DNA from 2 places in the Rathayibacter tritici genome. Region 2 is predicted to be linked to the other one. Evidence: predicted binding sites of a transcription regulator. Region 2 holds the regulator's gene; the other holds the start of a gene.

Region 1 (6,205 bases), 1.0 Mb from region 2:
GCGAAGGCCCCGACCGCATCGAGCGGTCGGGGCCTTCGCTGTTCGTGAGCCGACGACGGGACTTGAACCCGTAACCGCCCGATTACAAGTCGGGTGCGCTACCAGTTGCGCCACGTCGGCAGGTGCGCTCTCGCGCATGGACACCCTACCGCGGCCCCCGGACCGGCCAAGATTCAGGCACGCGGACGTTCAGGCACGCGGACGCTCAGGGCTCGAGGACGCTGAGGTGCCGCTCGGCGGGAGTGGGACGCTTGGGTCCGCCGATCTTGCCGTCGGGTCGGCCGACGTAGAGCCAGCCGAGCAGCTCCTCGCCCTTCTCGAGGCGGTGCGCCTTCCGCACGGCTGTGGCGCGAGTGTACGAGCCGGTGCGCCAGAAGACGCCCCAGCCCGCCTCGTCCAGCAGGAGGCTCAGGAGGTGGGCGACGCCGGAGGCGACGGCCTCCTGCTCCCACGCCGGCACCTTCGACTTCTTGACGCTGACCACGACGGCCAGGAGCAGGGAGGCGCGGTGGGTCTTCTCGATGTACCGACGCGCATCCTTCTTCGCTCCGGAGGCGACAGCGAAGCTGCGGCCCACCCGGTCTCGGGCGGCACCCCGGATCTCGATGACCCGCCACGGCCGCAACGAGCTGTGGTCGGCGAGACGCGACGCCGCTGAAACGAACGCCGCGATCTCGTCGTGCCCCGGGGCCTCCTGCGTCACCTTCGAGCGTGATCGACGCGCGAGCACGGCCTCGAGCACGGGGGAGGAGGGCATGCTCACTCGCCCTCGGCCTGGAAGTTCAGCGCGATCGAGTTCATGCAGTAGCGGTCGCCGGTGGGCGTGCCGAAGCCATCGGGGAACACATGTCCCAGGTGGGACCCGCAGTTCGCGCACCGAACCTCCGTGCGGACCATGCCCAGGGTGCTGTCCTCGATCAGCTGGACCGCGTCGGGGTTCACCGACTCGTAGAAACTCGGCCAGCCGCAGCCGGAGTCGAACTTGGTGCCGCTCTTGAAGAGCTCAGCGTCGCACGCGGCGCAGGCGTAGAGACCGGAGCGGTGCTCGTCGAGCAGCTCGCCGGTCCAGGGGCGCTCGGTGGCTGCTTCGCGCAGGACCGCGTACTGCTCGCGGTCGAGCTCCTCGCGCCATTCGGCGTCGGTCTTGTTCACGGAATACGACGACATGGGTCTCCCTTGGAATTCTCGCCAGTGTACGGGGGCGGTGCTGCCCTCCTCCTGATCCAACCCACGGCACTGGGGGTGCATTCCGCCTCGGGGAGGCTGTGCAGAAGACTCCCGAGGGTGGTGCCGCGACACGCTCGATCCGGATCGGAGCGCCTGCGCGGCAGCGACCGCGCACCTCCCTACCCTGGGGAGATGAGCAGCACGACGGATCCGGGGATGGGCACCGGTCTCAACGAGCGCGACCTCCGGGTGCTTGCGTTCGAGCGTGAATGGGGCGTCCGATCAGGCGATAAGGACGACGCTATCCGCTCCCAGTTCGGCCTGTCGGCCGCCCGCTACTATCAGGTGCTCAGTGCAGTGCTCGCCTCTCCGGCCGCTCTCGCGTACGACCCGATGCTCGTCACGCGGCTGCACCGCATCCGCGACCAGCGTGCCGGCGCTCGCGCCGCGCGACGCCTCGGGCGCCTCGAGTAGACGAGCTGCTCGAGTCCACCAACGGAAGGCCGGCCGTACCCCCGATGTCGAATACGAAACCGAGCGACCGCTTCGACGAGATCCCGGCGACGGAGGCGCGCGTCGGCGCTCATCGGCGCCCGCCGGCCCCGCACGCCCGTGCCATCGCTCTCGCCTGGGCGGCGCTGGCGACCGGTGTGATCGTGCTCCTGGGATTCATCGGGCTGCTGGTCATCGACGACCGGGTTCAGTTCACCGACGTCTTCACCCCTCCGAGCGCGTCAGTCGAGGCCACCCCGACCGTCGCAGCCACCACCGACCCCGACGTCGCCGTCGCCGTCCTGAACGGTACGGTCGCTGTCGGACTCGCGGCCGGCGCGGGAGACGCCCTGACGTCCGCGGGCTGGAGTGTTCCGACCGTCGCCAACGCTGATACCGAGGACCTCGAGACGACGACGGTCTATTACACGGATCCCGCCCTCGAGGGAGCGGCCCGCGGAATCATCGACTCGCTGGGCACCGGCACCGCCCTGCTCTCGCAGGACTTCGTCGAGACAGGCGCCGTCGTCGTGGTGCTCGGGGCCGATTACGCCGCCGCACAGGGCTGACCCGTTCCCACTGTTACGGGCACGTTTCCTCCGTGTTGAATCTCGGGCAACTCTTTCCGTCGGGGTACCTGTGGGCGCGTCAGCGCGGCGATCGTCGGATTAGTATTCCTGACCAGGCACCAGCATGTCGCTTGTGCCGTGGGCATCACAGCACTGGGGAGTACAGAGATGGCGAACGGAACCGTCAAGTGGTTCAACGCTGAAAAGGGCTACGGCTTCATCACGGTCGACGGCGGCGGACAGGACGTCTTCGTCCACTACTCCGCGATCGACATGTCGGGATACAAGGTCCTCGAAGAGGGTCAGCAGGTCGCCTTCGAGGTCGGCACCGGGTCGAAGGGTCCGCAGGCCGAATCGGTTCGCCCGGTCTAGCCGCCGAGCCTCTGGGGAGCCGTCGTCCGCCTCGCGCGGGCGGCGGCTCCTTCGTGTCGGAGCCTGCGCCAGGTCGCTTGCACTCCTCCACCGTGAGTGCCAGAATCGATCTTGGCACTCGCCCCAGCCGAGTGCCAGCACAGACATTTCACGACGTCCGGGAGGGACGAGAAACACACATGGCCAAGATCATTGCTTTTGACGAAGAAGCCCGCCGCGGCCTCGAGCGTGGACTCAACACTCTGGCCGACGCGGTCAAGGTGACCCTCGGCCCGCGCGGCCGCAACGTTGTCCTCGAGAAGAAGTGGGGTGCCCCCACCATCACGAACGACGGCGTCTCCATCGCGAAGGAGATCGAGCTCGACGAGCCGTACGAGAAGATCGGCGCCGAGCTCGTCAAGGAGGTCGCCAAGAAGACCGATGACGTCGCCGGTGACGGAACCACCACCGCGACCGTTCTCGCCCAGGCTCTAGTGCGCGAGGGCCTTCGCAATGTCGCCGCCGGCGCCGACCCGATCAGCCTGAAGAAGGGGATCGAGAAGGCCGTCAAGGCCGTCACAGCCGAGCTCGTCGCCGGCGCGAAGGCCATCGAGACCAAGGACGAGATCGCGGCGACCGCCTCCATCTCCGCCGCGGACCCCGAGATCGGCGCGATCATCGCCGAGGCGATCGACAAGGTCGGCAAGGAAGGCGTCGTCACCGTCGAGGAGTCGAACACCTTCGGCACCGAGCTCGAGCTCACCGAGGGCATGCGCTTCGACAAGGGCTACCTGTCGCAGTACTTCGTGACCGACCCCGACCGCCAGGAGGCGGTGTTCGAGGATCCCTACATCCTCATCGTCAACTCCAAGGTCTCGAACATCAAGGACCTCCTCCCCGTCGTCGACAAGGTGATCCAGGCGGGCAAGCAGCTGCTGATCATCGCCGAGGACGTCGATGGTGAGGCGCTGGCGACCCTGGTCGTCAACAAGATCCGCGGCATCTTCAAGTCCGTCGCCGTGAAGGCCCCGGGCTTCGGCGACCGTCGCAAGGCGCAGCTCCAGGACATCGCGATCCTTACCGGCGGCCAGGTCATCTCCGAGGAGGTCGGTCTCAAGCTCGAGAACGTCACCCTCGATCTGCTCGGTTCGGCCCGCAAGGTCGTCATCACCAAGGACGAGACCACGATCGTCGAGGGTGCCGGCGACGCCGAGGCCATCGCCGGCCGTGTCGCGCAGATCCGCGGCGAGATCGAGAACACCGACAGCGACTACGACCGCGAGAAGCTCCAGGAGCGCCTCGCGAAGCTCGCCGGCGGAGTCGCGGTCATCAAGGCCGGAGCGGCGACCGAGGTCGAGCTCAAGGAGCGCAAGCACCGCATCGAGGATGCCGTCCGTAACGCGAAGGCCGCCGTGGAGGAGGGCATCGTCGCCGGTGGTGGCGTCGCGCTCATCCAGGCCGGCAAGCTCGCCTTCGAGAAGCTCGAGCTCGCAGGAGACGAGGCGACCGGCGCGAACATCGTGCGCGTTGCCATCGACGCTCCGCTCAAGCAGATCGCGCTGAACGCTGGTCTCGAGCCGGGCGTCGTGGCGGCCAAGGTCCGTGAGCTGCAGACCGGTTGGGGCCTCAACGCCGCGACCGGCGAGTACGTCGACCTGATCGCCGCGGGCATCATCGACCCGGTCAAGGTCACTCGCTCCGCTCTGCAGAACGCGGCGTCGATCGCCGGTCTCTTCCTCACCACGGAGGCCGTCGTCGCCGACAAGCCCGAGAAGAACCCGGTCGCAGCGGGCGGCGACCCCACCGGCGGCATGGACTTCTGAGTCCAGCCCCACCACGCAGAAGGCGGTTCCCCTCCGGGGGAGCCGCCTTTTGCGTGTGCGGGTCGTGCGCGAGTCTTGGGCTCGCGGGATCGCGTTCGGCTCGCGGAATCCGTCGATTCCCGCGAGCCGGAGGTGTTTCCGCGAGCCCGAGGTTGCGGCGGGCCGGACGCCGGACGAGGCGGGTCAGACGGAGGCGGGGGAGGTCTCGCCGTTGTGGCCGACGGTCAGCAGCGGCAGAGCCACGCGGAGGGTCGCGCCTCCGCCCGGAGTCTCGACGACATCGACGCGGCCCTTGTGCGCGGCCACAATCGAGGACACGATCGCCAGGCCCAGGCCGCTGCCGCCGGTCTCGCGGGTCCGTGAGGTGTCCGCGCGCCAGAAGCGCTGGAAGATCTTTTCGCGGATCTGCGGCGGGATGCCCTCGCCGTGGTCGATGACCTCGAGGAGCGCGAGGCGCCGTGAGCGGTCCACGGCAACGCCGATTTCGATCGGAGTGTCCTCGGGTGTGTAGCGGACAGCGTTGCCGATCAAGTTGGTGAGGACCTGGCGGATCTTGTTCTCCTCGGCCATCACCATCGCGGGGACGCCCGGCTCCTCCGGGGGCGCCGCGGTACCGGCGGCGATCTCCTCGGCATTGACCCAGCGCGGGCGACGGCGGAAGCGCGCGAGCCGCGCGCCGGCCGCTGCAATCGGGCCGGTGAGGCCCGGGTTCGTCAGCTCCATCGTCTGGGTGGCGGAGGCACCGACGTCACCAGACTCGAGCGCCGGAGTCTCAACGGGGGTGTCGTCTCGGGTCTCGACGCCGAAGTCGCGGTCGGGCCAGGAGGCCATCGCGTCCATCGCTGCGTCTCGCGCGAGCGGCATCAGGTCGACCGGAGCGAGCGCGAGCGGCTTCGTCTCGTCGAGGCGGGCAAGTTCGAGCAGGTCTTCGACCAGGCCGCCCATCCGGATCGCTTCTTTCTCGATCCGCTCCATCGCCTGCCCGACAGCCTCGGGCGTCTGCAGCGCGCCCATCCGGTACAACTCCGCATATCCGCGGACTGAGACGAGTGGAGTCCGCAACTCGTGGCTCGCGTCGCCGACGAAGCGGCGCATCTGGTCGATGGTGCGGGCGCGATCGCGGAAGGCGGAGTCGATCCGTCCGAGCATCGCGTTGAGGGAGCGGTTGAGGCGCCCGACCTCGGTGTTGGGCGTCGTGCCGTCCAGGCGCTGGCTGAAATCGCCGTCGGCGATGGCGGCTGCCGTCTGCTCAACCTCGCGCAGTGGAGCGAAGGTGGTCGTCACGAGGAGGCGAGTGAGGAGAGCTCCGATCACGACGATGGCCACTCCGAAGCCGAGGAAGATCGTGAGGTAGATCGTCATGATGTTGTCGACGCTGCGGGTCGAGACGGCCAACAGAAGCGTCTGGTACTCGGCGCCCCTCGTGAACACCGTGGACATGACGTGGTATTCGACTTTGCCGTTGGAACTCCAGATCTCCATCGGCTTGTCGCCGCCCTGCAGGGCCTGCTCGAGCGTGAACGTCTCCGGGAAGGCGGGGTCGGCTGCGCTGGACGCGTTGGTGTTGTCCAGAGCGCCGTACTGGTCGTACACGGCGCCGAAGTCGGCTTTGGAGTCGTCGATCGCGGCGAGGTCACGGACGGAGAGCTCGCTCGCGGTTCTCTGGATCTGGTCGGCCAGCTGTGCGTCGAGCTGTGCGACGAGTTGGGGCTTGAGCATCGTCATCGTGCCGATGCCGGAGACGAGGAGCCCCAGTGTCAGCAGGAGGACCGTGACGGCGGTGATCTTCGTACGCAGCGAGAT
Region 2 (6,205 bases):
CTGCTTCTGCTGGTCGTATTCCGTGTAGGCGTCGACAATGCGCCCGACCAGGCTGTGACGCACCACGTCCTCGCTGGTCAGGCGAGAGAAGTGGATGTCGTCGATGCCCTCGAGCACCCGCGTCACAAGGCGAAGACCGCTGGCGCCGGTCGGCAGGTCGACCTGAGTGATGTCGCCGGTGACGACCATCTTGGAACCGAAGCCGAGGCGGGTCAGGAACATCTTCATCTGCTCCGGCGTCGTGTTCTGCGCCTCGTCGAGGACGACGAACGAGGTGTTGAGCGTGCGCCCGCGCATGTACGCCAGCGGAGCGACCTCGATCGTGCCGGCAGCGAGCAGCTTCGGAACGATCTCGGGATCCATCATCTCGTTGAGCGCGTCGTACAGCGGACGCAGGTACGGGTCGATCTTGTCGGTGAGCGAGCCGGGCAGGTAGCCCAGGCGCTCCCCCGCCTCCACCGCCGGGCGGGTCAGGATGATCCGCTCGACCTCCTTGCGCTGCAACGCCTGAACGGCCTTCGCCATCGCCAGATAGGTCTTGCCGGTGCCGGCCGGGCCGATACCGAAGACGATCGTGTTCTGATCGACCGCGTCGACATACTCGCGCTGGCCGAGCGTCTTGGGGCGGACACTCCGGCCGCGGGCCGTGAGGATCGCCTGGCCGAACGCCTCGGCCGGGCTCACCGGTCCACCGTTCTGCAGGATGCGGGCGGACTCGCGCACGCCCTCCGGGTCGAGATCGTGCCCGCTCGCGGTCATGCGCACCAGTTCTTCCACCAGGCGCGTCGCCGCGGTGACGGGCTCACGCTCACCCTCGAGCGTCACCTCGTTGCCGCGCACGTGCACCCGGACATCGGGGAATCGTCCTTCGACCGCCCGGATGAGACGGTCCTGGGGTCCGAGCAGGCGCACCATCGCGACTCCGTCGACGGCGACGACGCGCCGCGTCGTCTCGGACGCGTCCACGCCGGGGGCGGGACGCTCGTCGGGGCTCGCGCCCGCATTCTCAACCGGTGGCAAGGGAGCCTTCCGTCTGGTGGCCGCCCAAGACGTGGGCGTGGACGTGGTGGACAGTCTGGCCCGCCTCCTCGCCGGAGTTGAAGACGAGGCGGAACTGACCGTTGCTGTGGGCGTCGGCGAGCGACTGGGCGACCTGCACCAGCTCAGCGAGCAGGGCGGGCTCCGCGGCGGCGAGGGCCGCGACCGTGGTGTACTCCTGAGTCTTGGGGAAGACGAGGAGATGGACGGGCGCCTTCGGCTCGATGTCCGTGATCGCAAGGATGCGCTCGTTCTCGAACATCACATTGGCCGGGATCTCGCCCTGAACAATGCGCGTGAAGACGGTGGGTTCGCTCATGCAGTCATCTTAAACGGGGGCCGAGCGGAGCGGGTGCCGCGTTCGCCCACGGCACGCTCGTCCGAGCCTGCCAAGGGCCTGTGGAGGAGCACTCGAGCAGAGCAGGAGTACTCGAGCAGAGCAGGAGTACTCCAGTCGTGCCGGAGCATCACCAGCGGCCCAGGCGAGCCGAGAGGACAGCGATCGCAGCGGGCCCCGCCGTCGAGGTGCGCAGAACGGAGCCGCCGAGCGCGACGGCCTCGGCGCCCGCCTCCGCGAGCTGCCGCAGCTCCTCCGGCGCGATGCCCCCCTCCGGGCCGACGACGAGCACCAGATCCCGCCCGTCGGGGACCACCTGGGAGAGTCGGGCCTCGGCCGAGGGCTCGAGCACCAGCACGCGCGCGGTCGCCGCCCGGGCGACGAGAGCGCGGATGTGCTCCAGCGGTGCGACCTCGGGCACCCGGGGGCGCAGCGACTGCTTGCTCGCCTCGCGCACGACGGCACGCCAGCGCTCCCGCCCCTTCTCCTCCTTCGTACCCGACTTCGCACCCGACCAGCGCGAGATGCAGCGCGCGGCCTGCCACGGCACGACCTCGTCGACCCCGAGTTCGGTCGCGGCCTGCACGGCGAGTTCGTCGCGGTCGCCCTTCGCGAGCGCCTGAACGAGCACCAGGCGCGGTGACGGCACCGGCGACTCCTGAACCGACTCGACCACGAGCACCACTCGCGCCGCCTCGGCGCTCTCCACCACCGCGGTCGCGACCAGGCCGCGCCCGTCGCCGACCCGCACACTCTCGCCCGCGCGGATCCGGCTGACGGTCGCCGCGTGCCGCGCCTCCGCTCCGGTGAGCGCCAGCCGACCGCCGACGAGGAAACCTGCGGAGTCTAGCGATTCGTCGATGTAGTGGTGCGCCACGGCTCAGCCGAGGAAGCGGTCGCGGAGCTTGGAGAACAGGCCCTGCTGGAAGTGCGTCAGCGCGGGCTTCTGCGGCTTGTAGTGCTTGGCGAGCTCCTGGACCAGCTCCCGCTCGCGGTGCCCCAGCTTCGTCGGGGTGACGACCTGGATGCCGATGCGCAGATCGCCGCGTCCGCTGCCGCGCAGCCGCGTCACTCCGCGGCCCTTGATGGTGACGATCTCGGTGCTCTGCGTACCCGGCTTGATCTCGATCTCGATGTCGCCGTCGAGGGCTTTGAGCGACGCGGTCGACCCGAGGATCGCGTCCGTCATCTGCACCTCCAGGGTGCAGAGCAGGTCGTCGCCGTTGCGGCTGAAGACGTCGTGGTGCTTGACCTTGATCTCGAGATAGAGGTCGCCGTTGGGGCCGCCGGCCGGGCCGACCTCGCCACTGCCGGGCATCTGTAGGCGCAGTCCTGTGTCGACACCCGCGGGGACGTCGACGGGGATGGTGCGGCGCGCGCGGACGCGGCCCTGGCCCTGGCAGGTGGAGCAGGGCGTCGCGATGACGGTGCCGTAGCCGCGGCAGGTGCCACAGGGGCTGGCGGTCATCACGTTGCCCAGGAGCGAGCGGACCGTGCGCTGGATCTGACCGGAGCCGTGGCAGATGTCGCAGGTGACCGGCGAGGTGCCGGGCTGGCAGCACGAGCCCTGGCAGGTCTCGCAGAGCACAGCGGTGTCCACCTCGAGGTCGCGGTGCGCGCCGAAGACGACCTCGTCGAGCGAAACCTCCACCCGCAAGAGGGCATCCTGCCCACGCTCGCGGCGGGAGCGCGGCCCGCGGGACGAGCCCTGCGCGCCCTGTCCGAAGAAGGTCTCGAAGATGTCGCCGAAGCCGCCGAAGCCTTGACCGCCACCGCCGAAGCCCTCCTGCGGGCCGCGGTCGTACTGCGCCCGCTGCTGCTCGTCGCTCAGGACGTCGTAGGCGTGCGTGACGAGCTTGAAGCGCTCGGAGGCGTCGCTGCTCGGGTTGACGTCGGGGTGCAGCTCGCGGGCGAGTCGGCGGTACGCCTTCTTGATCTCGTCGGCGGAGGCGTCGCGGTCGACGCCCAGCACTTCGTAGTGATCGGCCACAGGTGGCTTCGTCCTTCGTTCGTGGGTCGATGGGGCGGGCACTGCGCGCCCGAGGGAACCGGCGGGGCCGGGAGGTCTGGCCTACTCCTCGCCGAGGAGGCGGGAGAGGTAGCGGGCGACGGCGCGCACCGCCGTGATGTTCCCGGAGTAGTCCATCCGGATCGGGCCGAGCACGCCCAGGCGCGAGACCTGGCCGCCCCCGGTGTTGTAACCGCTGGTGAGCACGGAGGTCTCCTGCAGGCCGAACGGCGCGTTTTCGCGGCCGATGCGCACCGAAATGCCTCGGGGATCAGGCGTCATCTCGGCGAACAGGCGCAACAGCTCCACCTGCTCCTCGATCGCCTCGAGCACCGGGTAAATGCTGCCCGAGAAGTCCTCCTCGGTGCGGACGAGGTTGGCGGCGCCGGCCATCACCAGGCGGTCCTGACGGTTGGCACCGACCTGCTCGAGCAGGGTCTGCACGATCGGCGCCAGCATGGGAGCCCGCTCCGGGCTGAACCGCTCGGCGACCGAGCCGAGCGTCTCGGCCGCCTGCTGAAGGCCGAGGCCGAGCACGGCCGTGTTGAGCTTGGCGCGGATCTCGCCCAGGAGCGCGTCGTCGATGTCCTCCGGGGTCTCGAGCACGCGCTGGTCGACCCGGCCCGTGTCGGTGATCAGCACCGACAGGAGCCGGCGCGGAGCGAGGGCGACGAGCTCCACGTGGCGCAGCCGCGCGGCTCCGAACGACGGATACTGCACGAGCGCGACGCTGTTGGTGAGCTGCGAGAGCAGGCGCACGGTCTTGACCAGCACCTCGTCGAGGTCCGGGCTCTGACCGAGGAAGGTCTCGATCGCCTGCCGCTGGGCTGAGGTGAGCGGTCGCAGGTCGGCGAGCTGGTCGACGAAGAGGCGATAGCCCTTGTCGGTCGGGACGCGGCCGGAGGAGGTGTGCGGAGCGGCGATCAGCTCCTCCTCCTCGAGCTGGGCCATCTCGTTGCGGATGGTCGCGGCCGAGACACCGAACGCGTGCCGCTCGACGATCGACTTGGAGCCGACCGGCTCTCGGTGTGCGACGTAGTCCTGCACGATCACGCGCAGGACCTGGAGACCGCGCTCCGTCACCATACGACCGACCTCCCGCCGGACTCCGAGTGCCCGCGGGCACGACCGTCTGCGGCGCGCGCGCCGCGCGGAGCCTGGCACTCCGCAACTCTGAGTGCCAATCATAACCGGGTGACAGACGACGGGACGAGGTTGCGCCGGTATCGGCCGGGTTCGGCCCTCTGAGCGGCCTGTGGAGGAGCATCGTCGTCCCTGCGGAAGCACAGCCCGCGCTGCCACGTGCGGACGCGGCCGCCGCATGCCACGATGGACGCCGAGCGCTCGGGGATGCCCGGCGCCGACGTCGGAACGGAGACCATCATGTCGGCCACCCCTCCCCCGCCCCCCGCCTACGGCACACCGGCTGCACAGCTGAACCCCGCGGACGAGAAGACCTGGGCCGTCCTCACGCACGTGATCGGCATCTTCTTCAACTTCTTGCCGTCGCTGATCGTCTTCCTGGTCTTCAAGGGCCGCGGACCGTTCCTGGAGGCGCACGCGAAGTCGGCACTGAACTTCCAGCTCACCATGCTGATCGCGTACGTGGCCGGGACGATCCTGTCCTTCGTGCTGGTCGGCTTCATCGTGTTCATCGTGGTGCCGATCCTGGTGATCGTGTTCGCGATCATCGCCTCGGTGCGGGCTAGCGCGGGTGAGTACTACACGTACCCGCTCAGCATCCCGTTCTTCAAATAGCGGCGGGTTCGGGGCGGCCTCAGCCGTCGGTGAGACGGCGCACCACCGCGTCGGCCAGCAGCCGGCCGCGCAGCGTCAGCACCACGCGGCCCTGCAGTGCGGCCCGGCCGTCGATCAGGCCATCGGCGATGAGACCCGCCACGTCGCTCCGCCGCTCCGGGTGGATCGAGGCGATCGGCAGGCCGTCGGCCAGACGAGATCGCAGCAGTACGTCCTCCACCTGCCGCGTGCTCGCGTCGAGCGTTTCGCGCCCGGCAGCCGGTGACGCGCCCGCGCTCAGCCGGTCGGCATAGGCCGCGGGGTGCTTCACATTCCACCAGCGCACGCCACCGACGTGGCTGTGCGCCCCCGGACCGATCCCCCACCAGTCGTGGCCGAGCCAGTAGGAGAGGTTGTGCCGCGAGCGGTGCGCGTCGTCCCGCGCCCAATTGCTGACCTCGTACCAGGAGTAGCCCGCCGCGGCCAGGCGCGCGTCCGCGAGCTCGTACATGTCGGCGGTCAGGTCGTCGTCCGGGGTCGCGACCTCGCCGCGGCGGATCTGCCGGGCGAGCTTCGTGCCGTCCTCGACGATCAGCGCATAGGCCGAAAAGTGGTCCGGCCGGTTGGCAAGCGCGGAGTCGAGCGAGCGCTCCCAGTCGGCCAGCGACTCCCCCGGCGTGCCGTAGATGAGGTCGAGGCTGACCTGCAGGCCGGCCTCCCGCGCCCACTCGACCACGAGCGGCACCCGCTCCGGGTCGTGGGTGCGCTCGAGAGTGGCGAGCACGTGCGGCACGGCCGACTGCATCCCGAAACTCACCCGCGTGAAGCCGGCCTCGGCCAGCGCCCGCAGGTACGCGGCGTCGACGGAGTCGGGGTTCGCCTCCGTCGTCACTTCGGCATCGGCGGCGAGGCCGAAGTGGGAGCGCAGGCCGGCCAGCATCCGCACCAGATCGCCCGCGGGCAGGAGCGTGGGTGTCCCTCCGCCGAAGAAGACCGTGCGGGCTGGGCGGTGGGGCAGGCCCGCACGCGCAAGAACTCCGGCGCCGAGGGCCATTTCGGTGATCGCCTCGTCGGCGTAGTCCTGC

What was found. Region 2 encodes HrcA, which represses chaperone genes, less so after heat shock. Its sites were predicted from a motif close to TTNGCACTCGNNNNNNNCGAGTGCNAA; they were not measured.
Positions count from the first base shown of each region.
Region 1: groL (chaperonin GroEL) is a predicted target of HrcA. The motif match lies at 2,712-2,738, and genes of this name have one in related genera.

Region 1 is NZ_CP015515.1:803,822-810,026, forward strand. It holds tRNA gene A6122_RS03790 (tRNA-Thr) at 48-120, opposite strand; gene A6122_RS03795 (nitroreductase family protein) at 206-757, opposite strand; gene msrB (peptide-methionine (R)-S-oxide reductase MsrB) at 760-1,167, opposite strand; gene A6122_RS03805 (DUF3263 domain-containing protein) at 1,360-1,641, shown strand; gene A6122_RS03810 (LytR C-terminal domain-containing protein) at 1,686-2,228, shown strand; gene A6122_RS03815 (cold-shock protein) at 2,397-2,600, shown strand; gene groL (chaperonin GroEL) at 2,780-4,402, shown strand; gene A6122_RS03825 (sensor histidine kinase) at 4,586-6,205, opposite strand, start outside.
Region 2 is NZ_CP015515.1:1,813,235-1,819,439, forward strand. It holds gene A6122_RS08285 (PhoH family protein) at 1-915, opposite strand, end outside; gene A6122_RS08290 (HIT domain-containing protein) at 1,007-1,357, opposite strand; gene A6122_RS08295 (16S rRNA (uracil(1498)-N(3))-methyltransferase) at 1,506-2,252, opposite strand; gene dnaJ (molecular chaperone DnaJ) at 2,256-3,365, opposite strand; gene hrcA (heat-inducible transcriptional repressor HrcA) at 3,447-4,469, opposite strand; gene A6122_RS08310 (DUF4870 domain-containing protein) at 4,713-5,141, shown strand; gene hemW (radical SAM family heme chaperone HemW) at 5,161-6,205, opposite strand, start outside.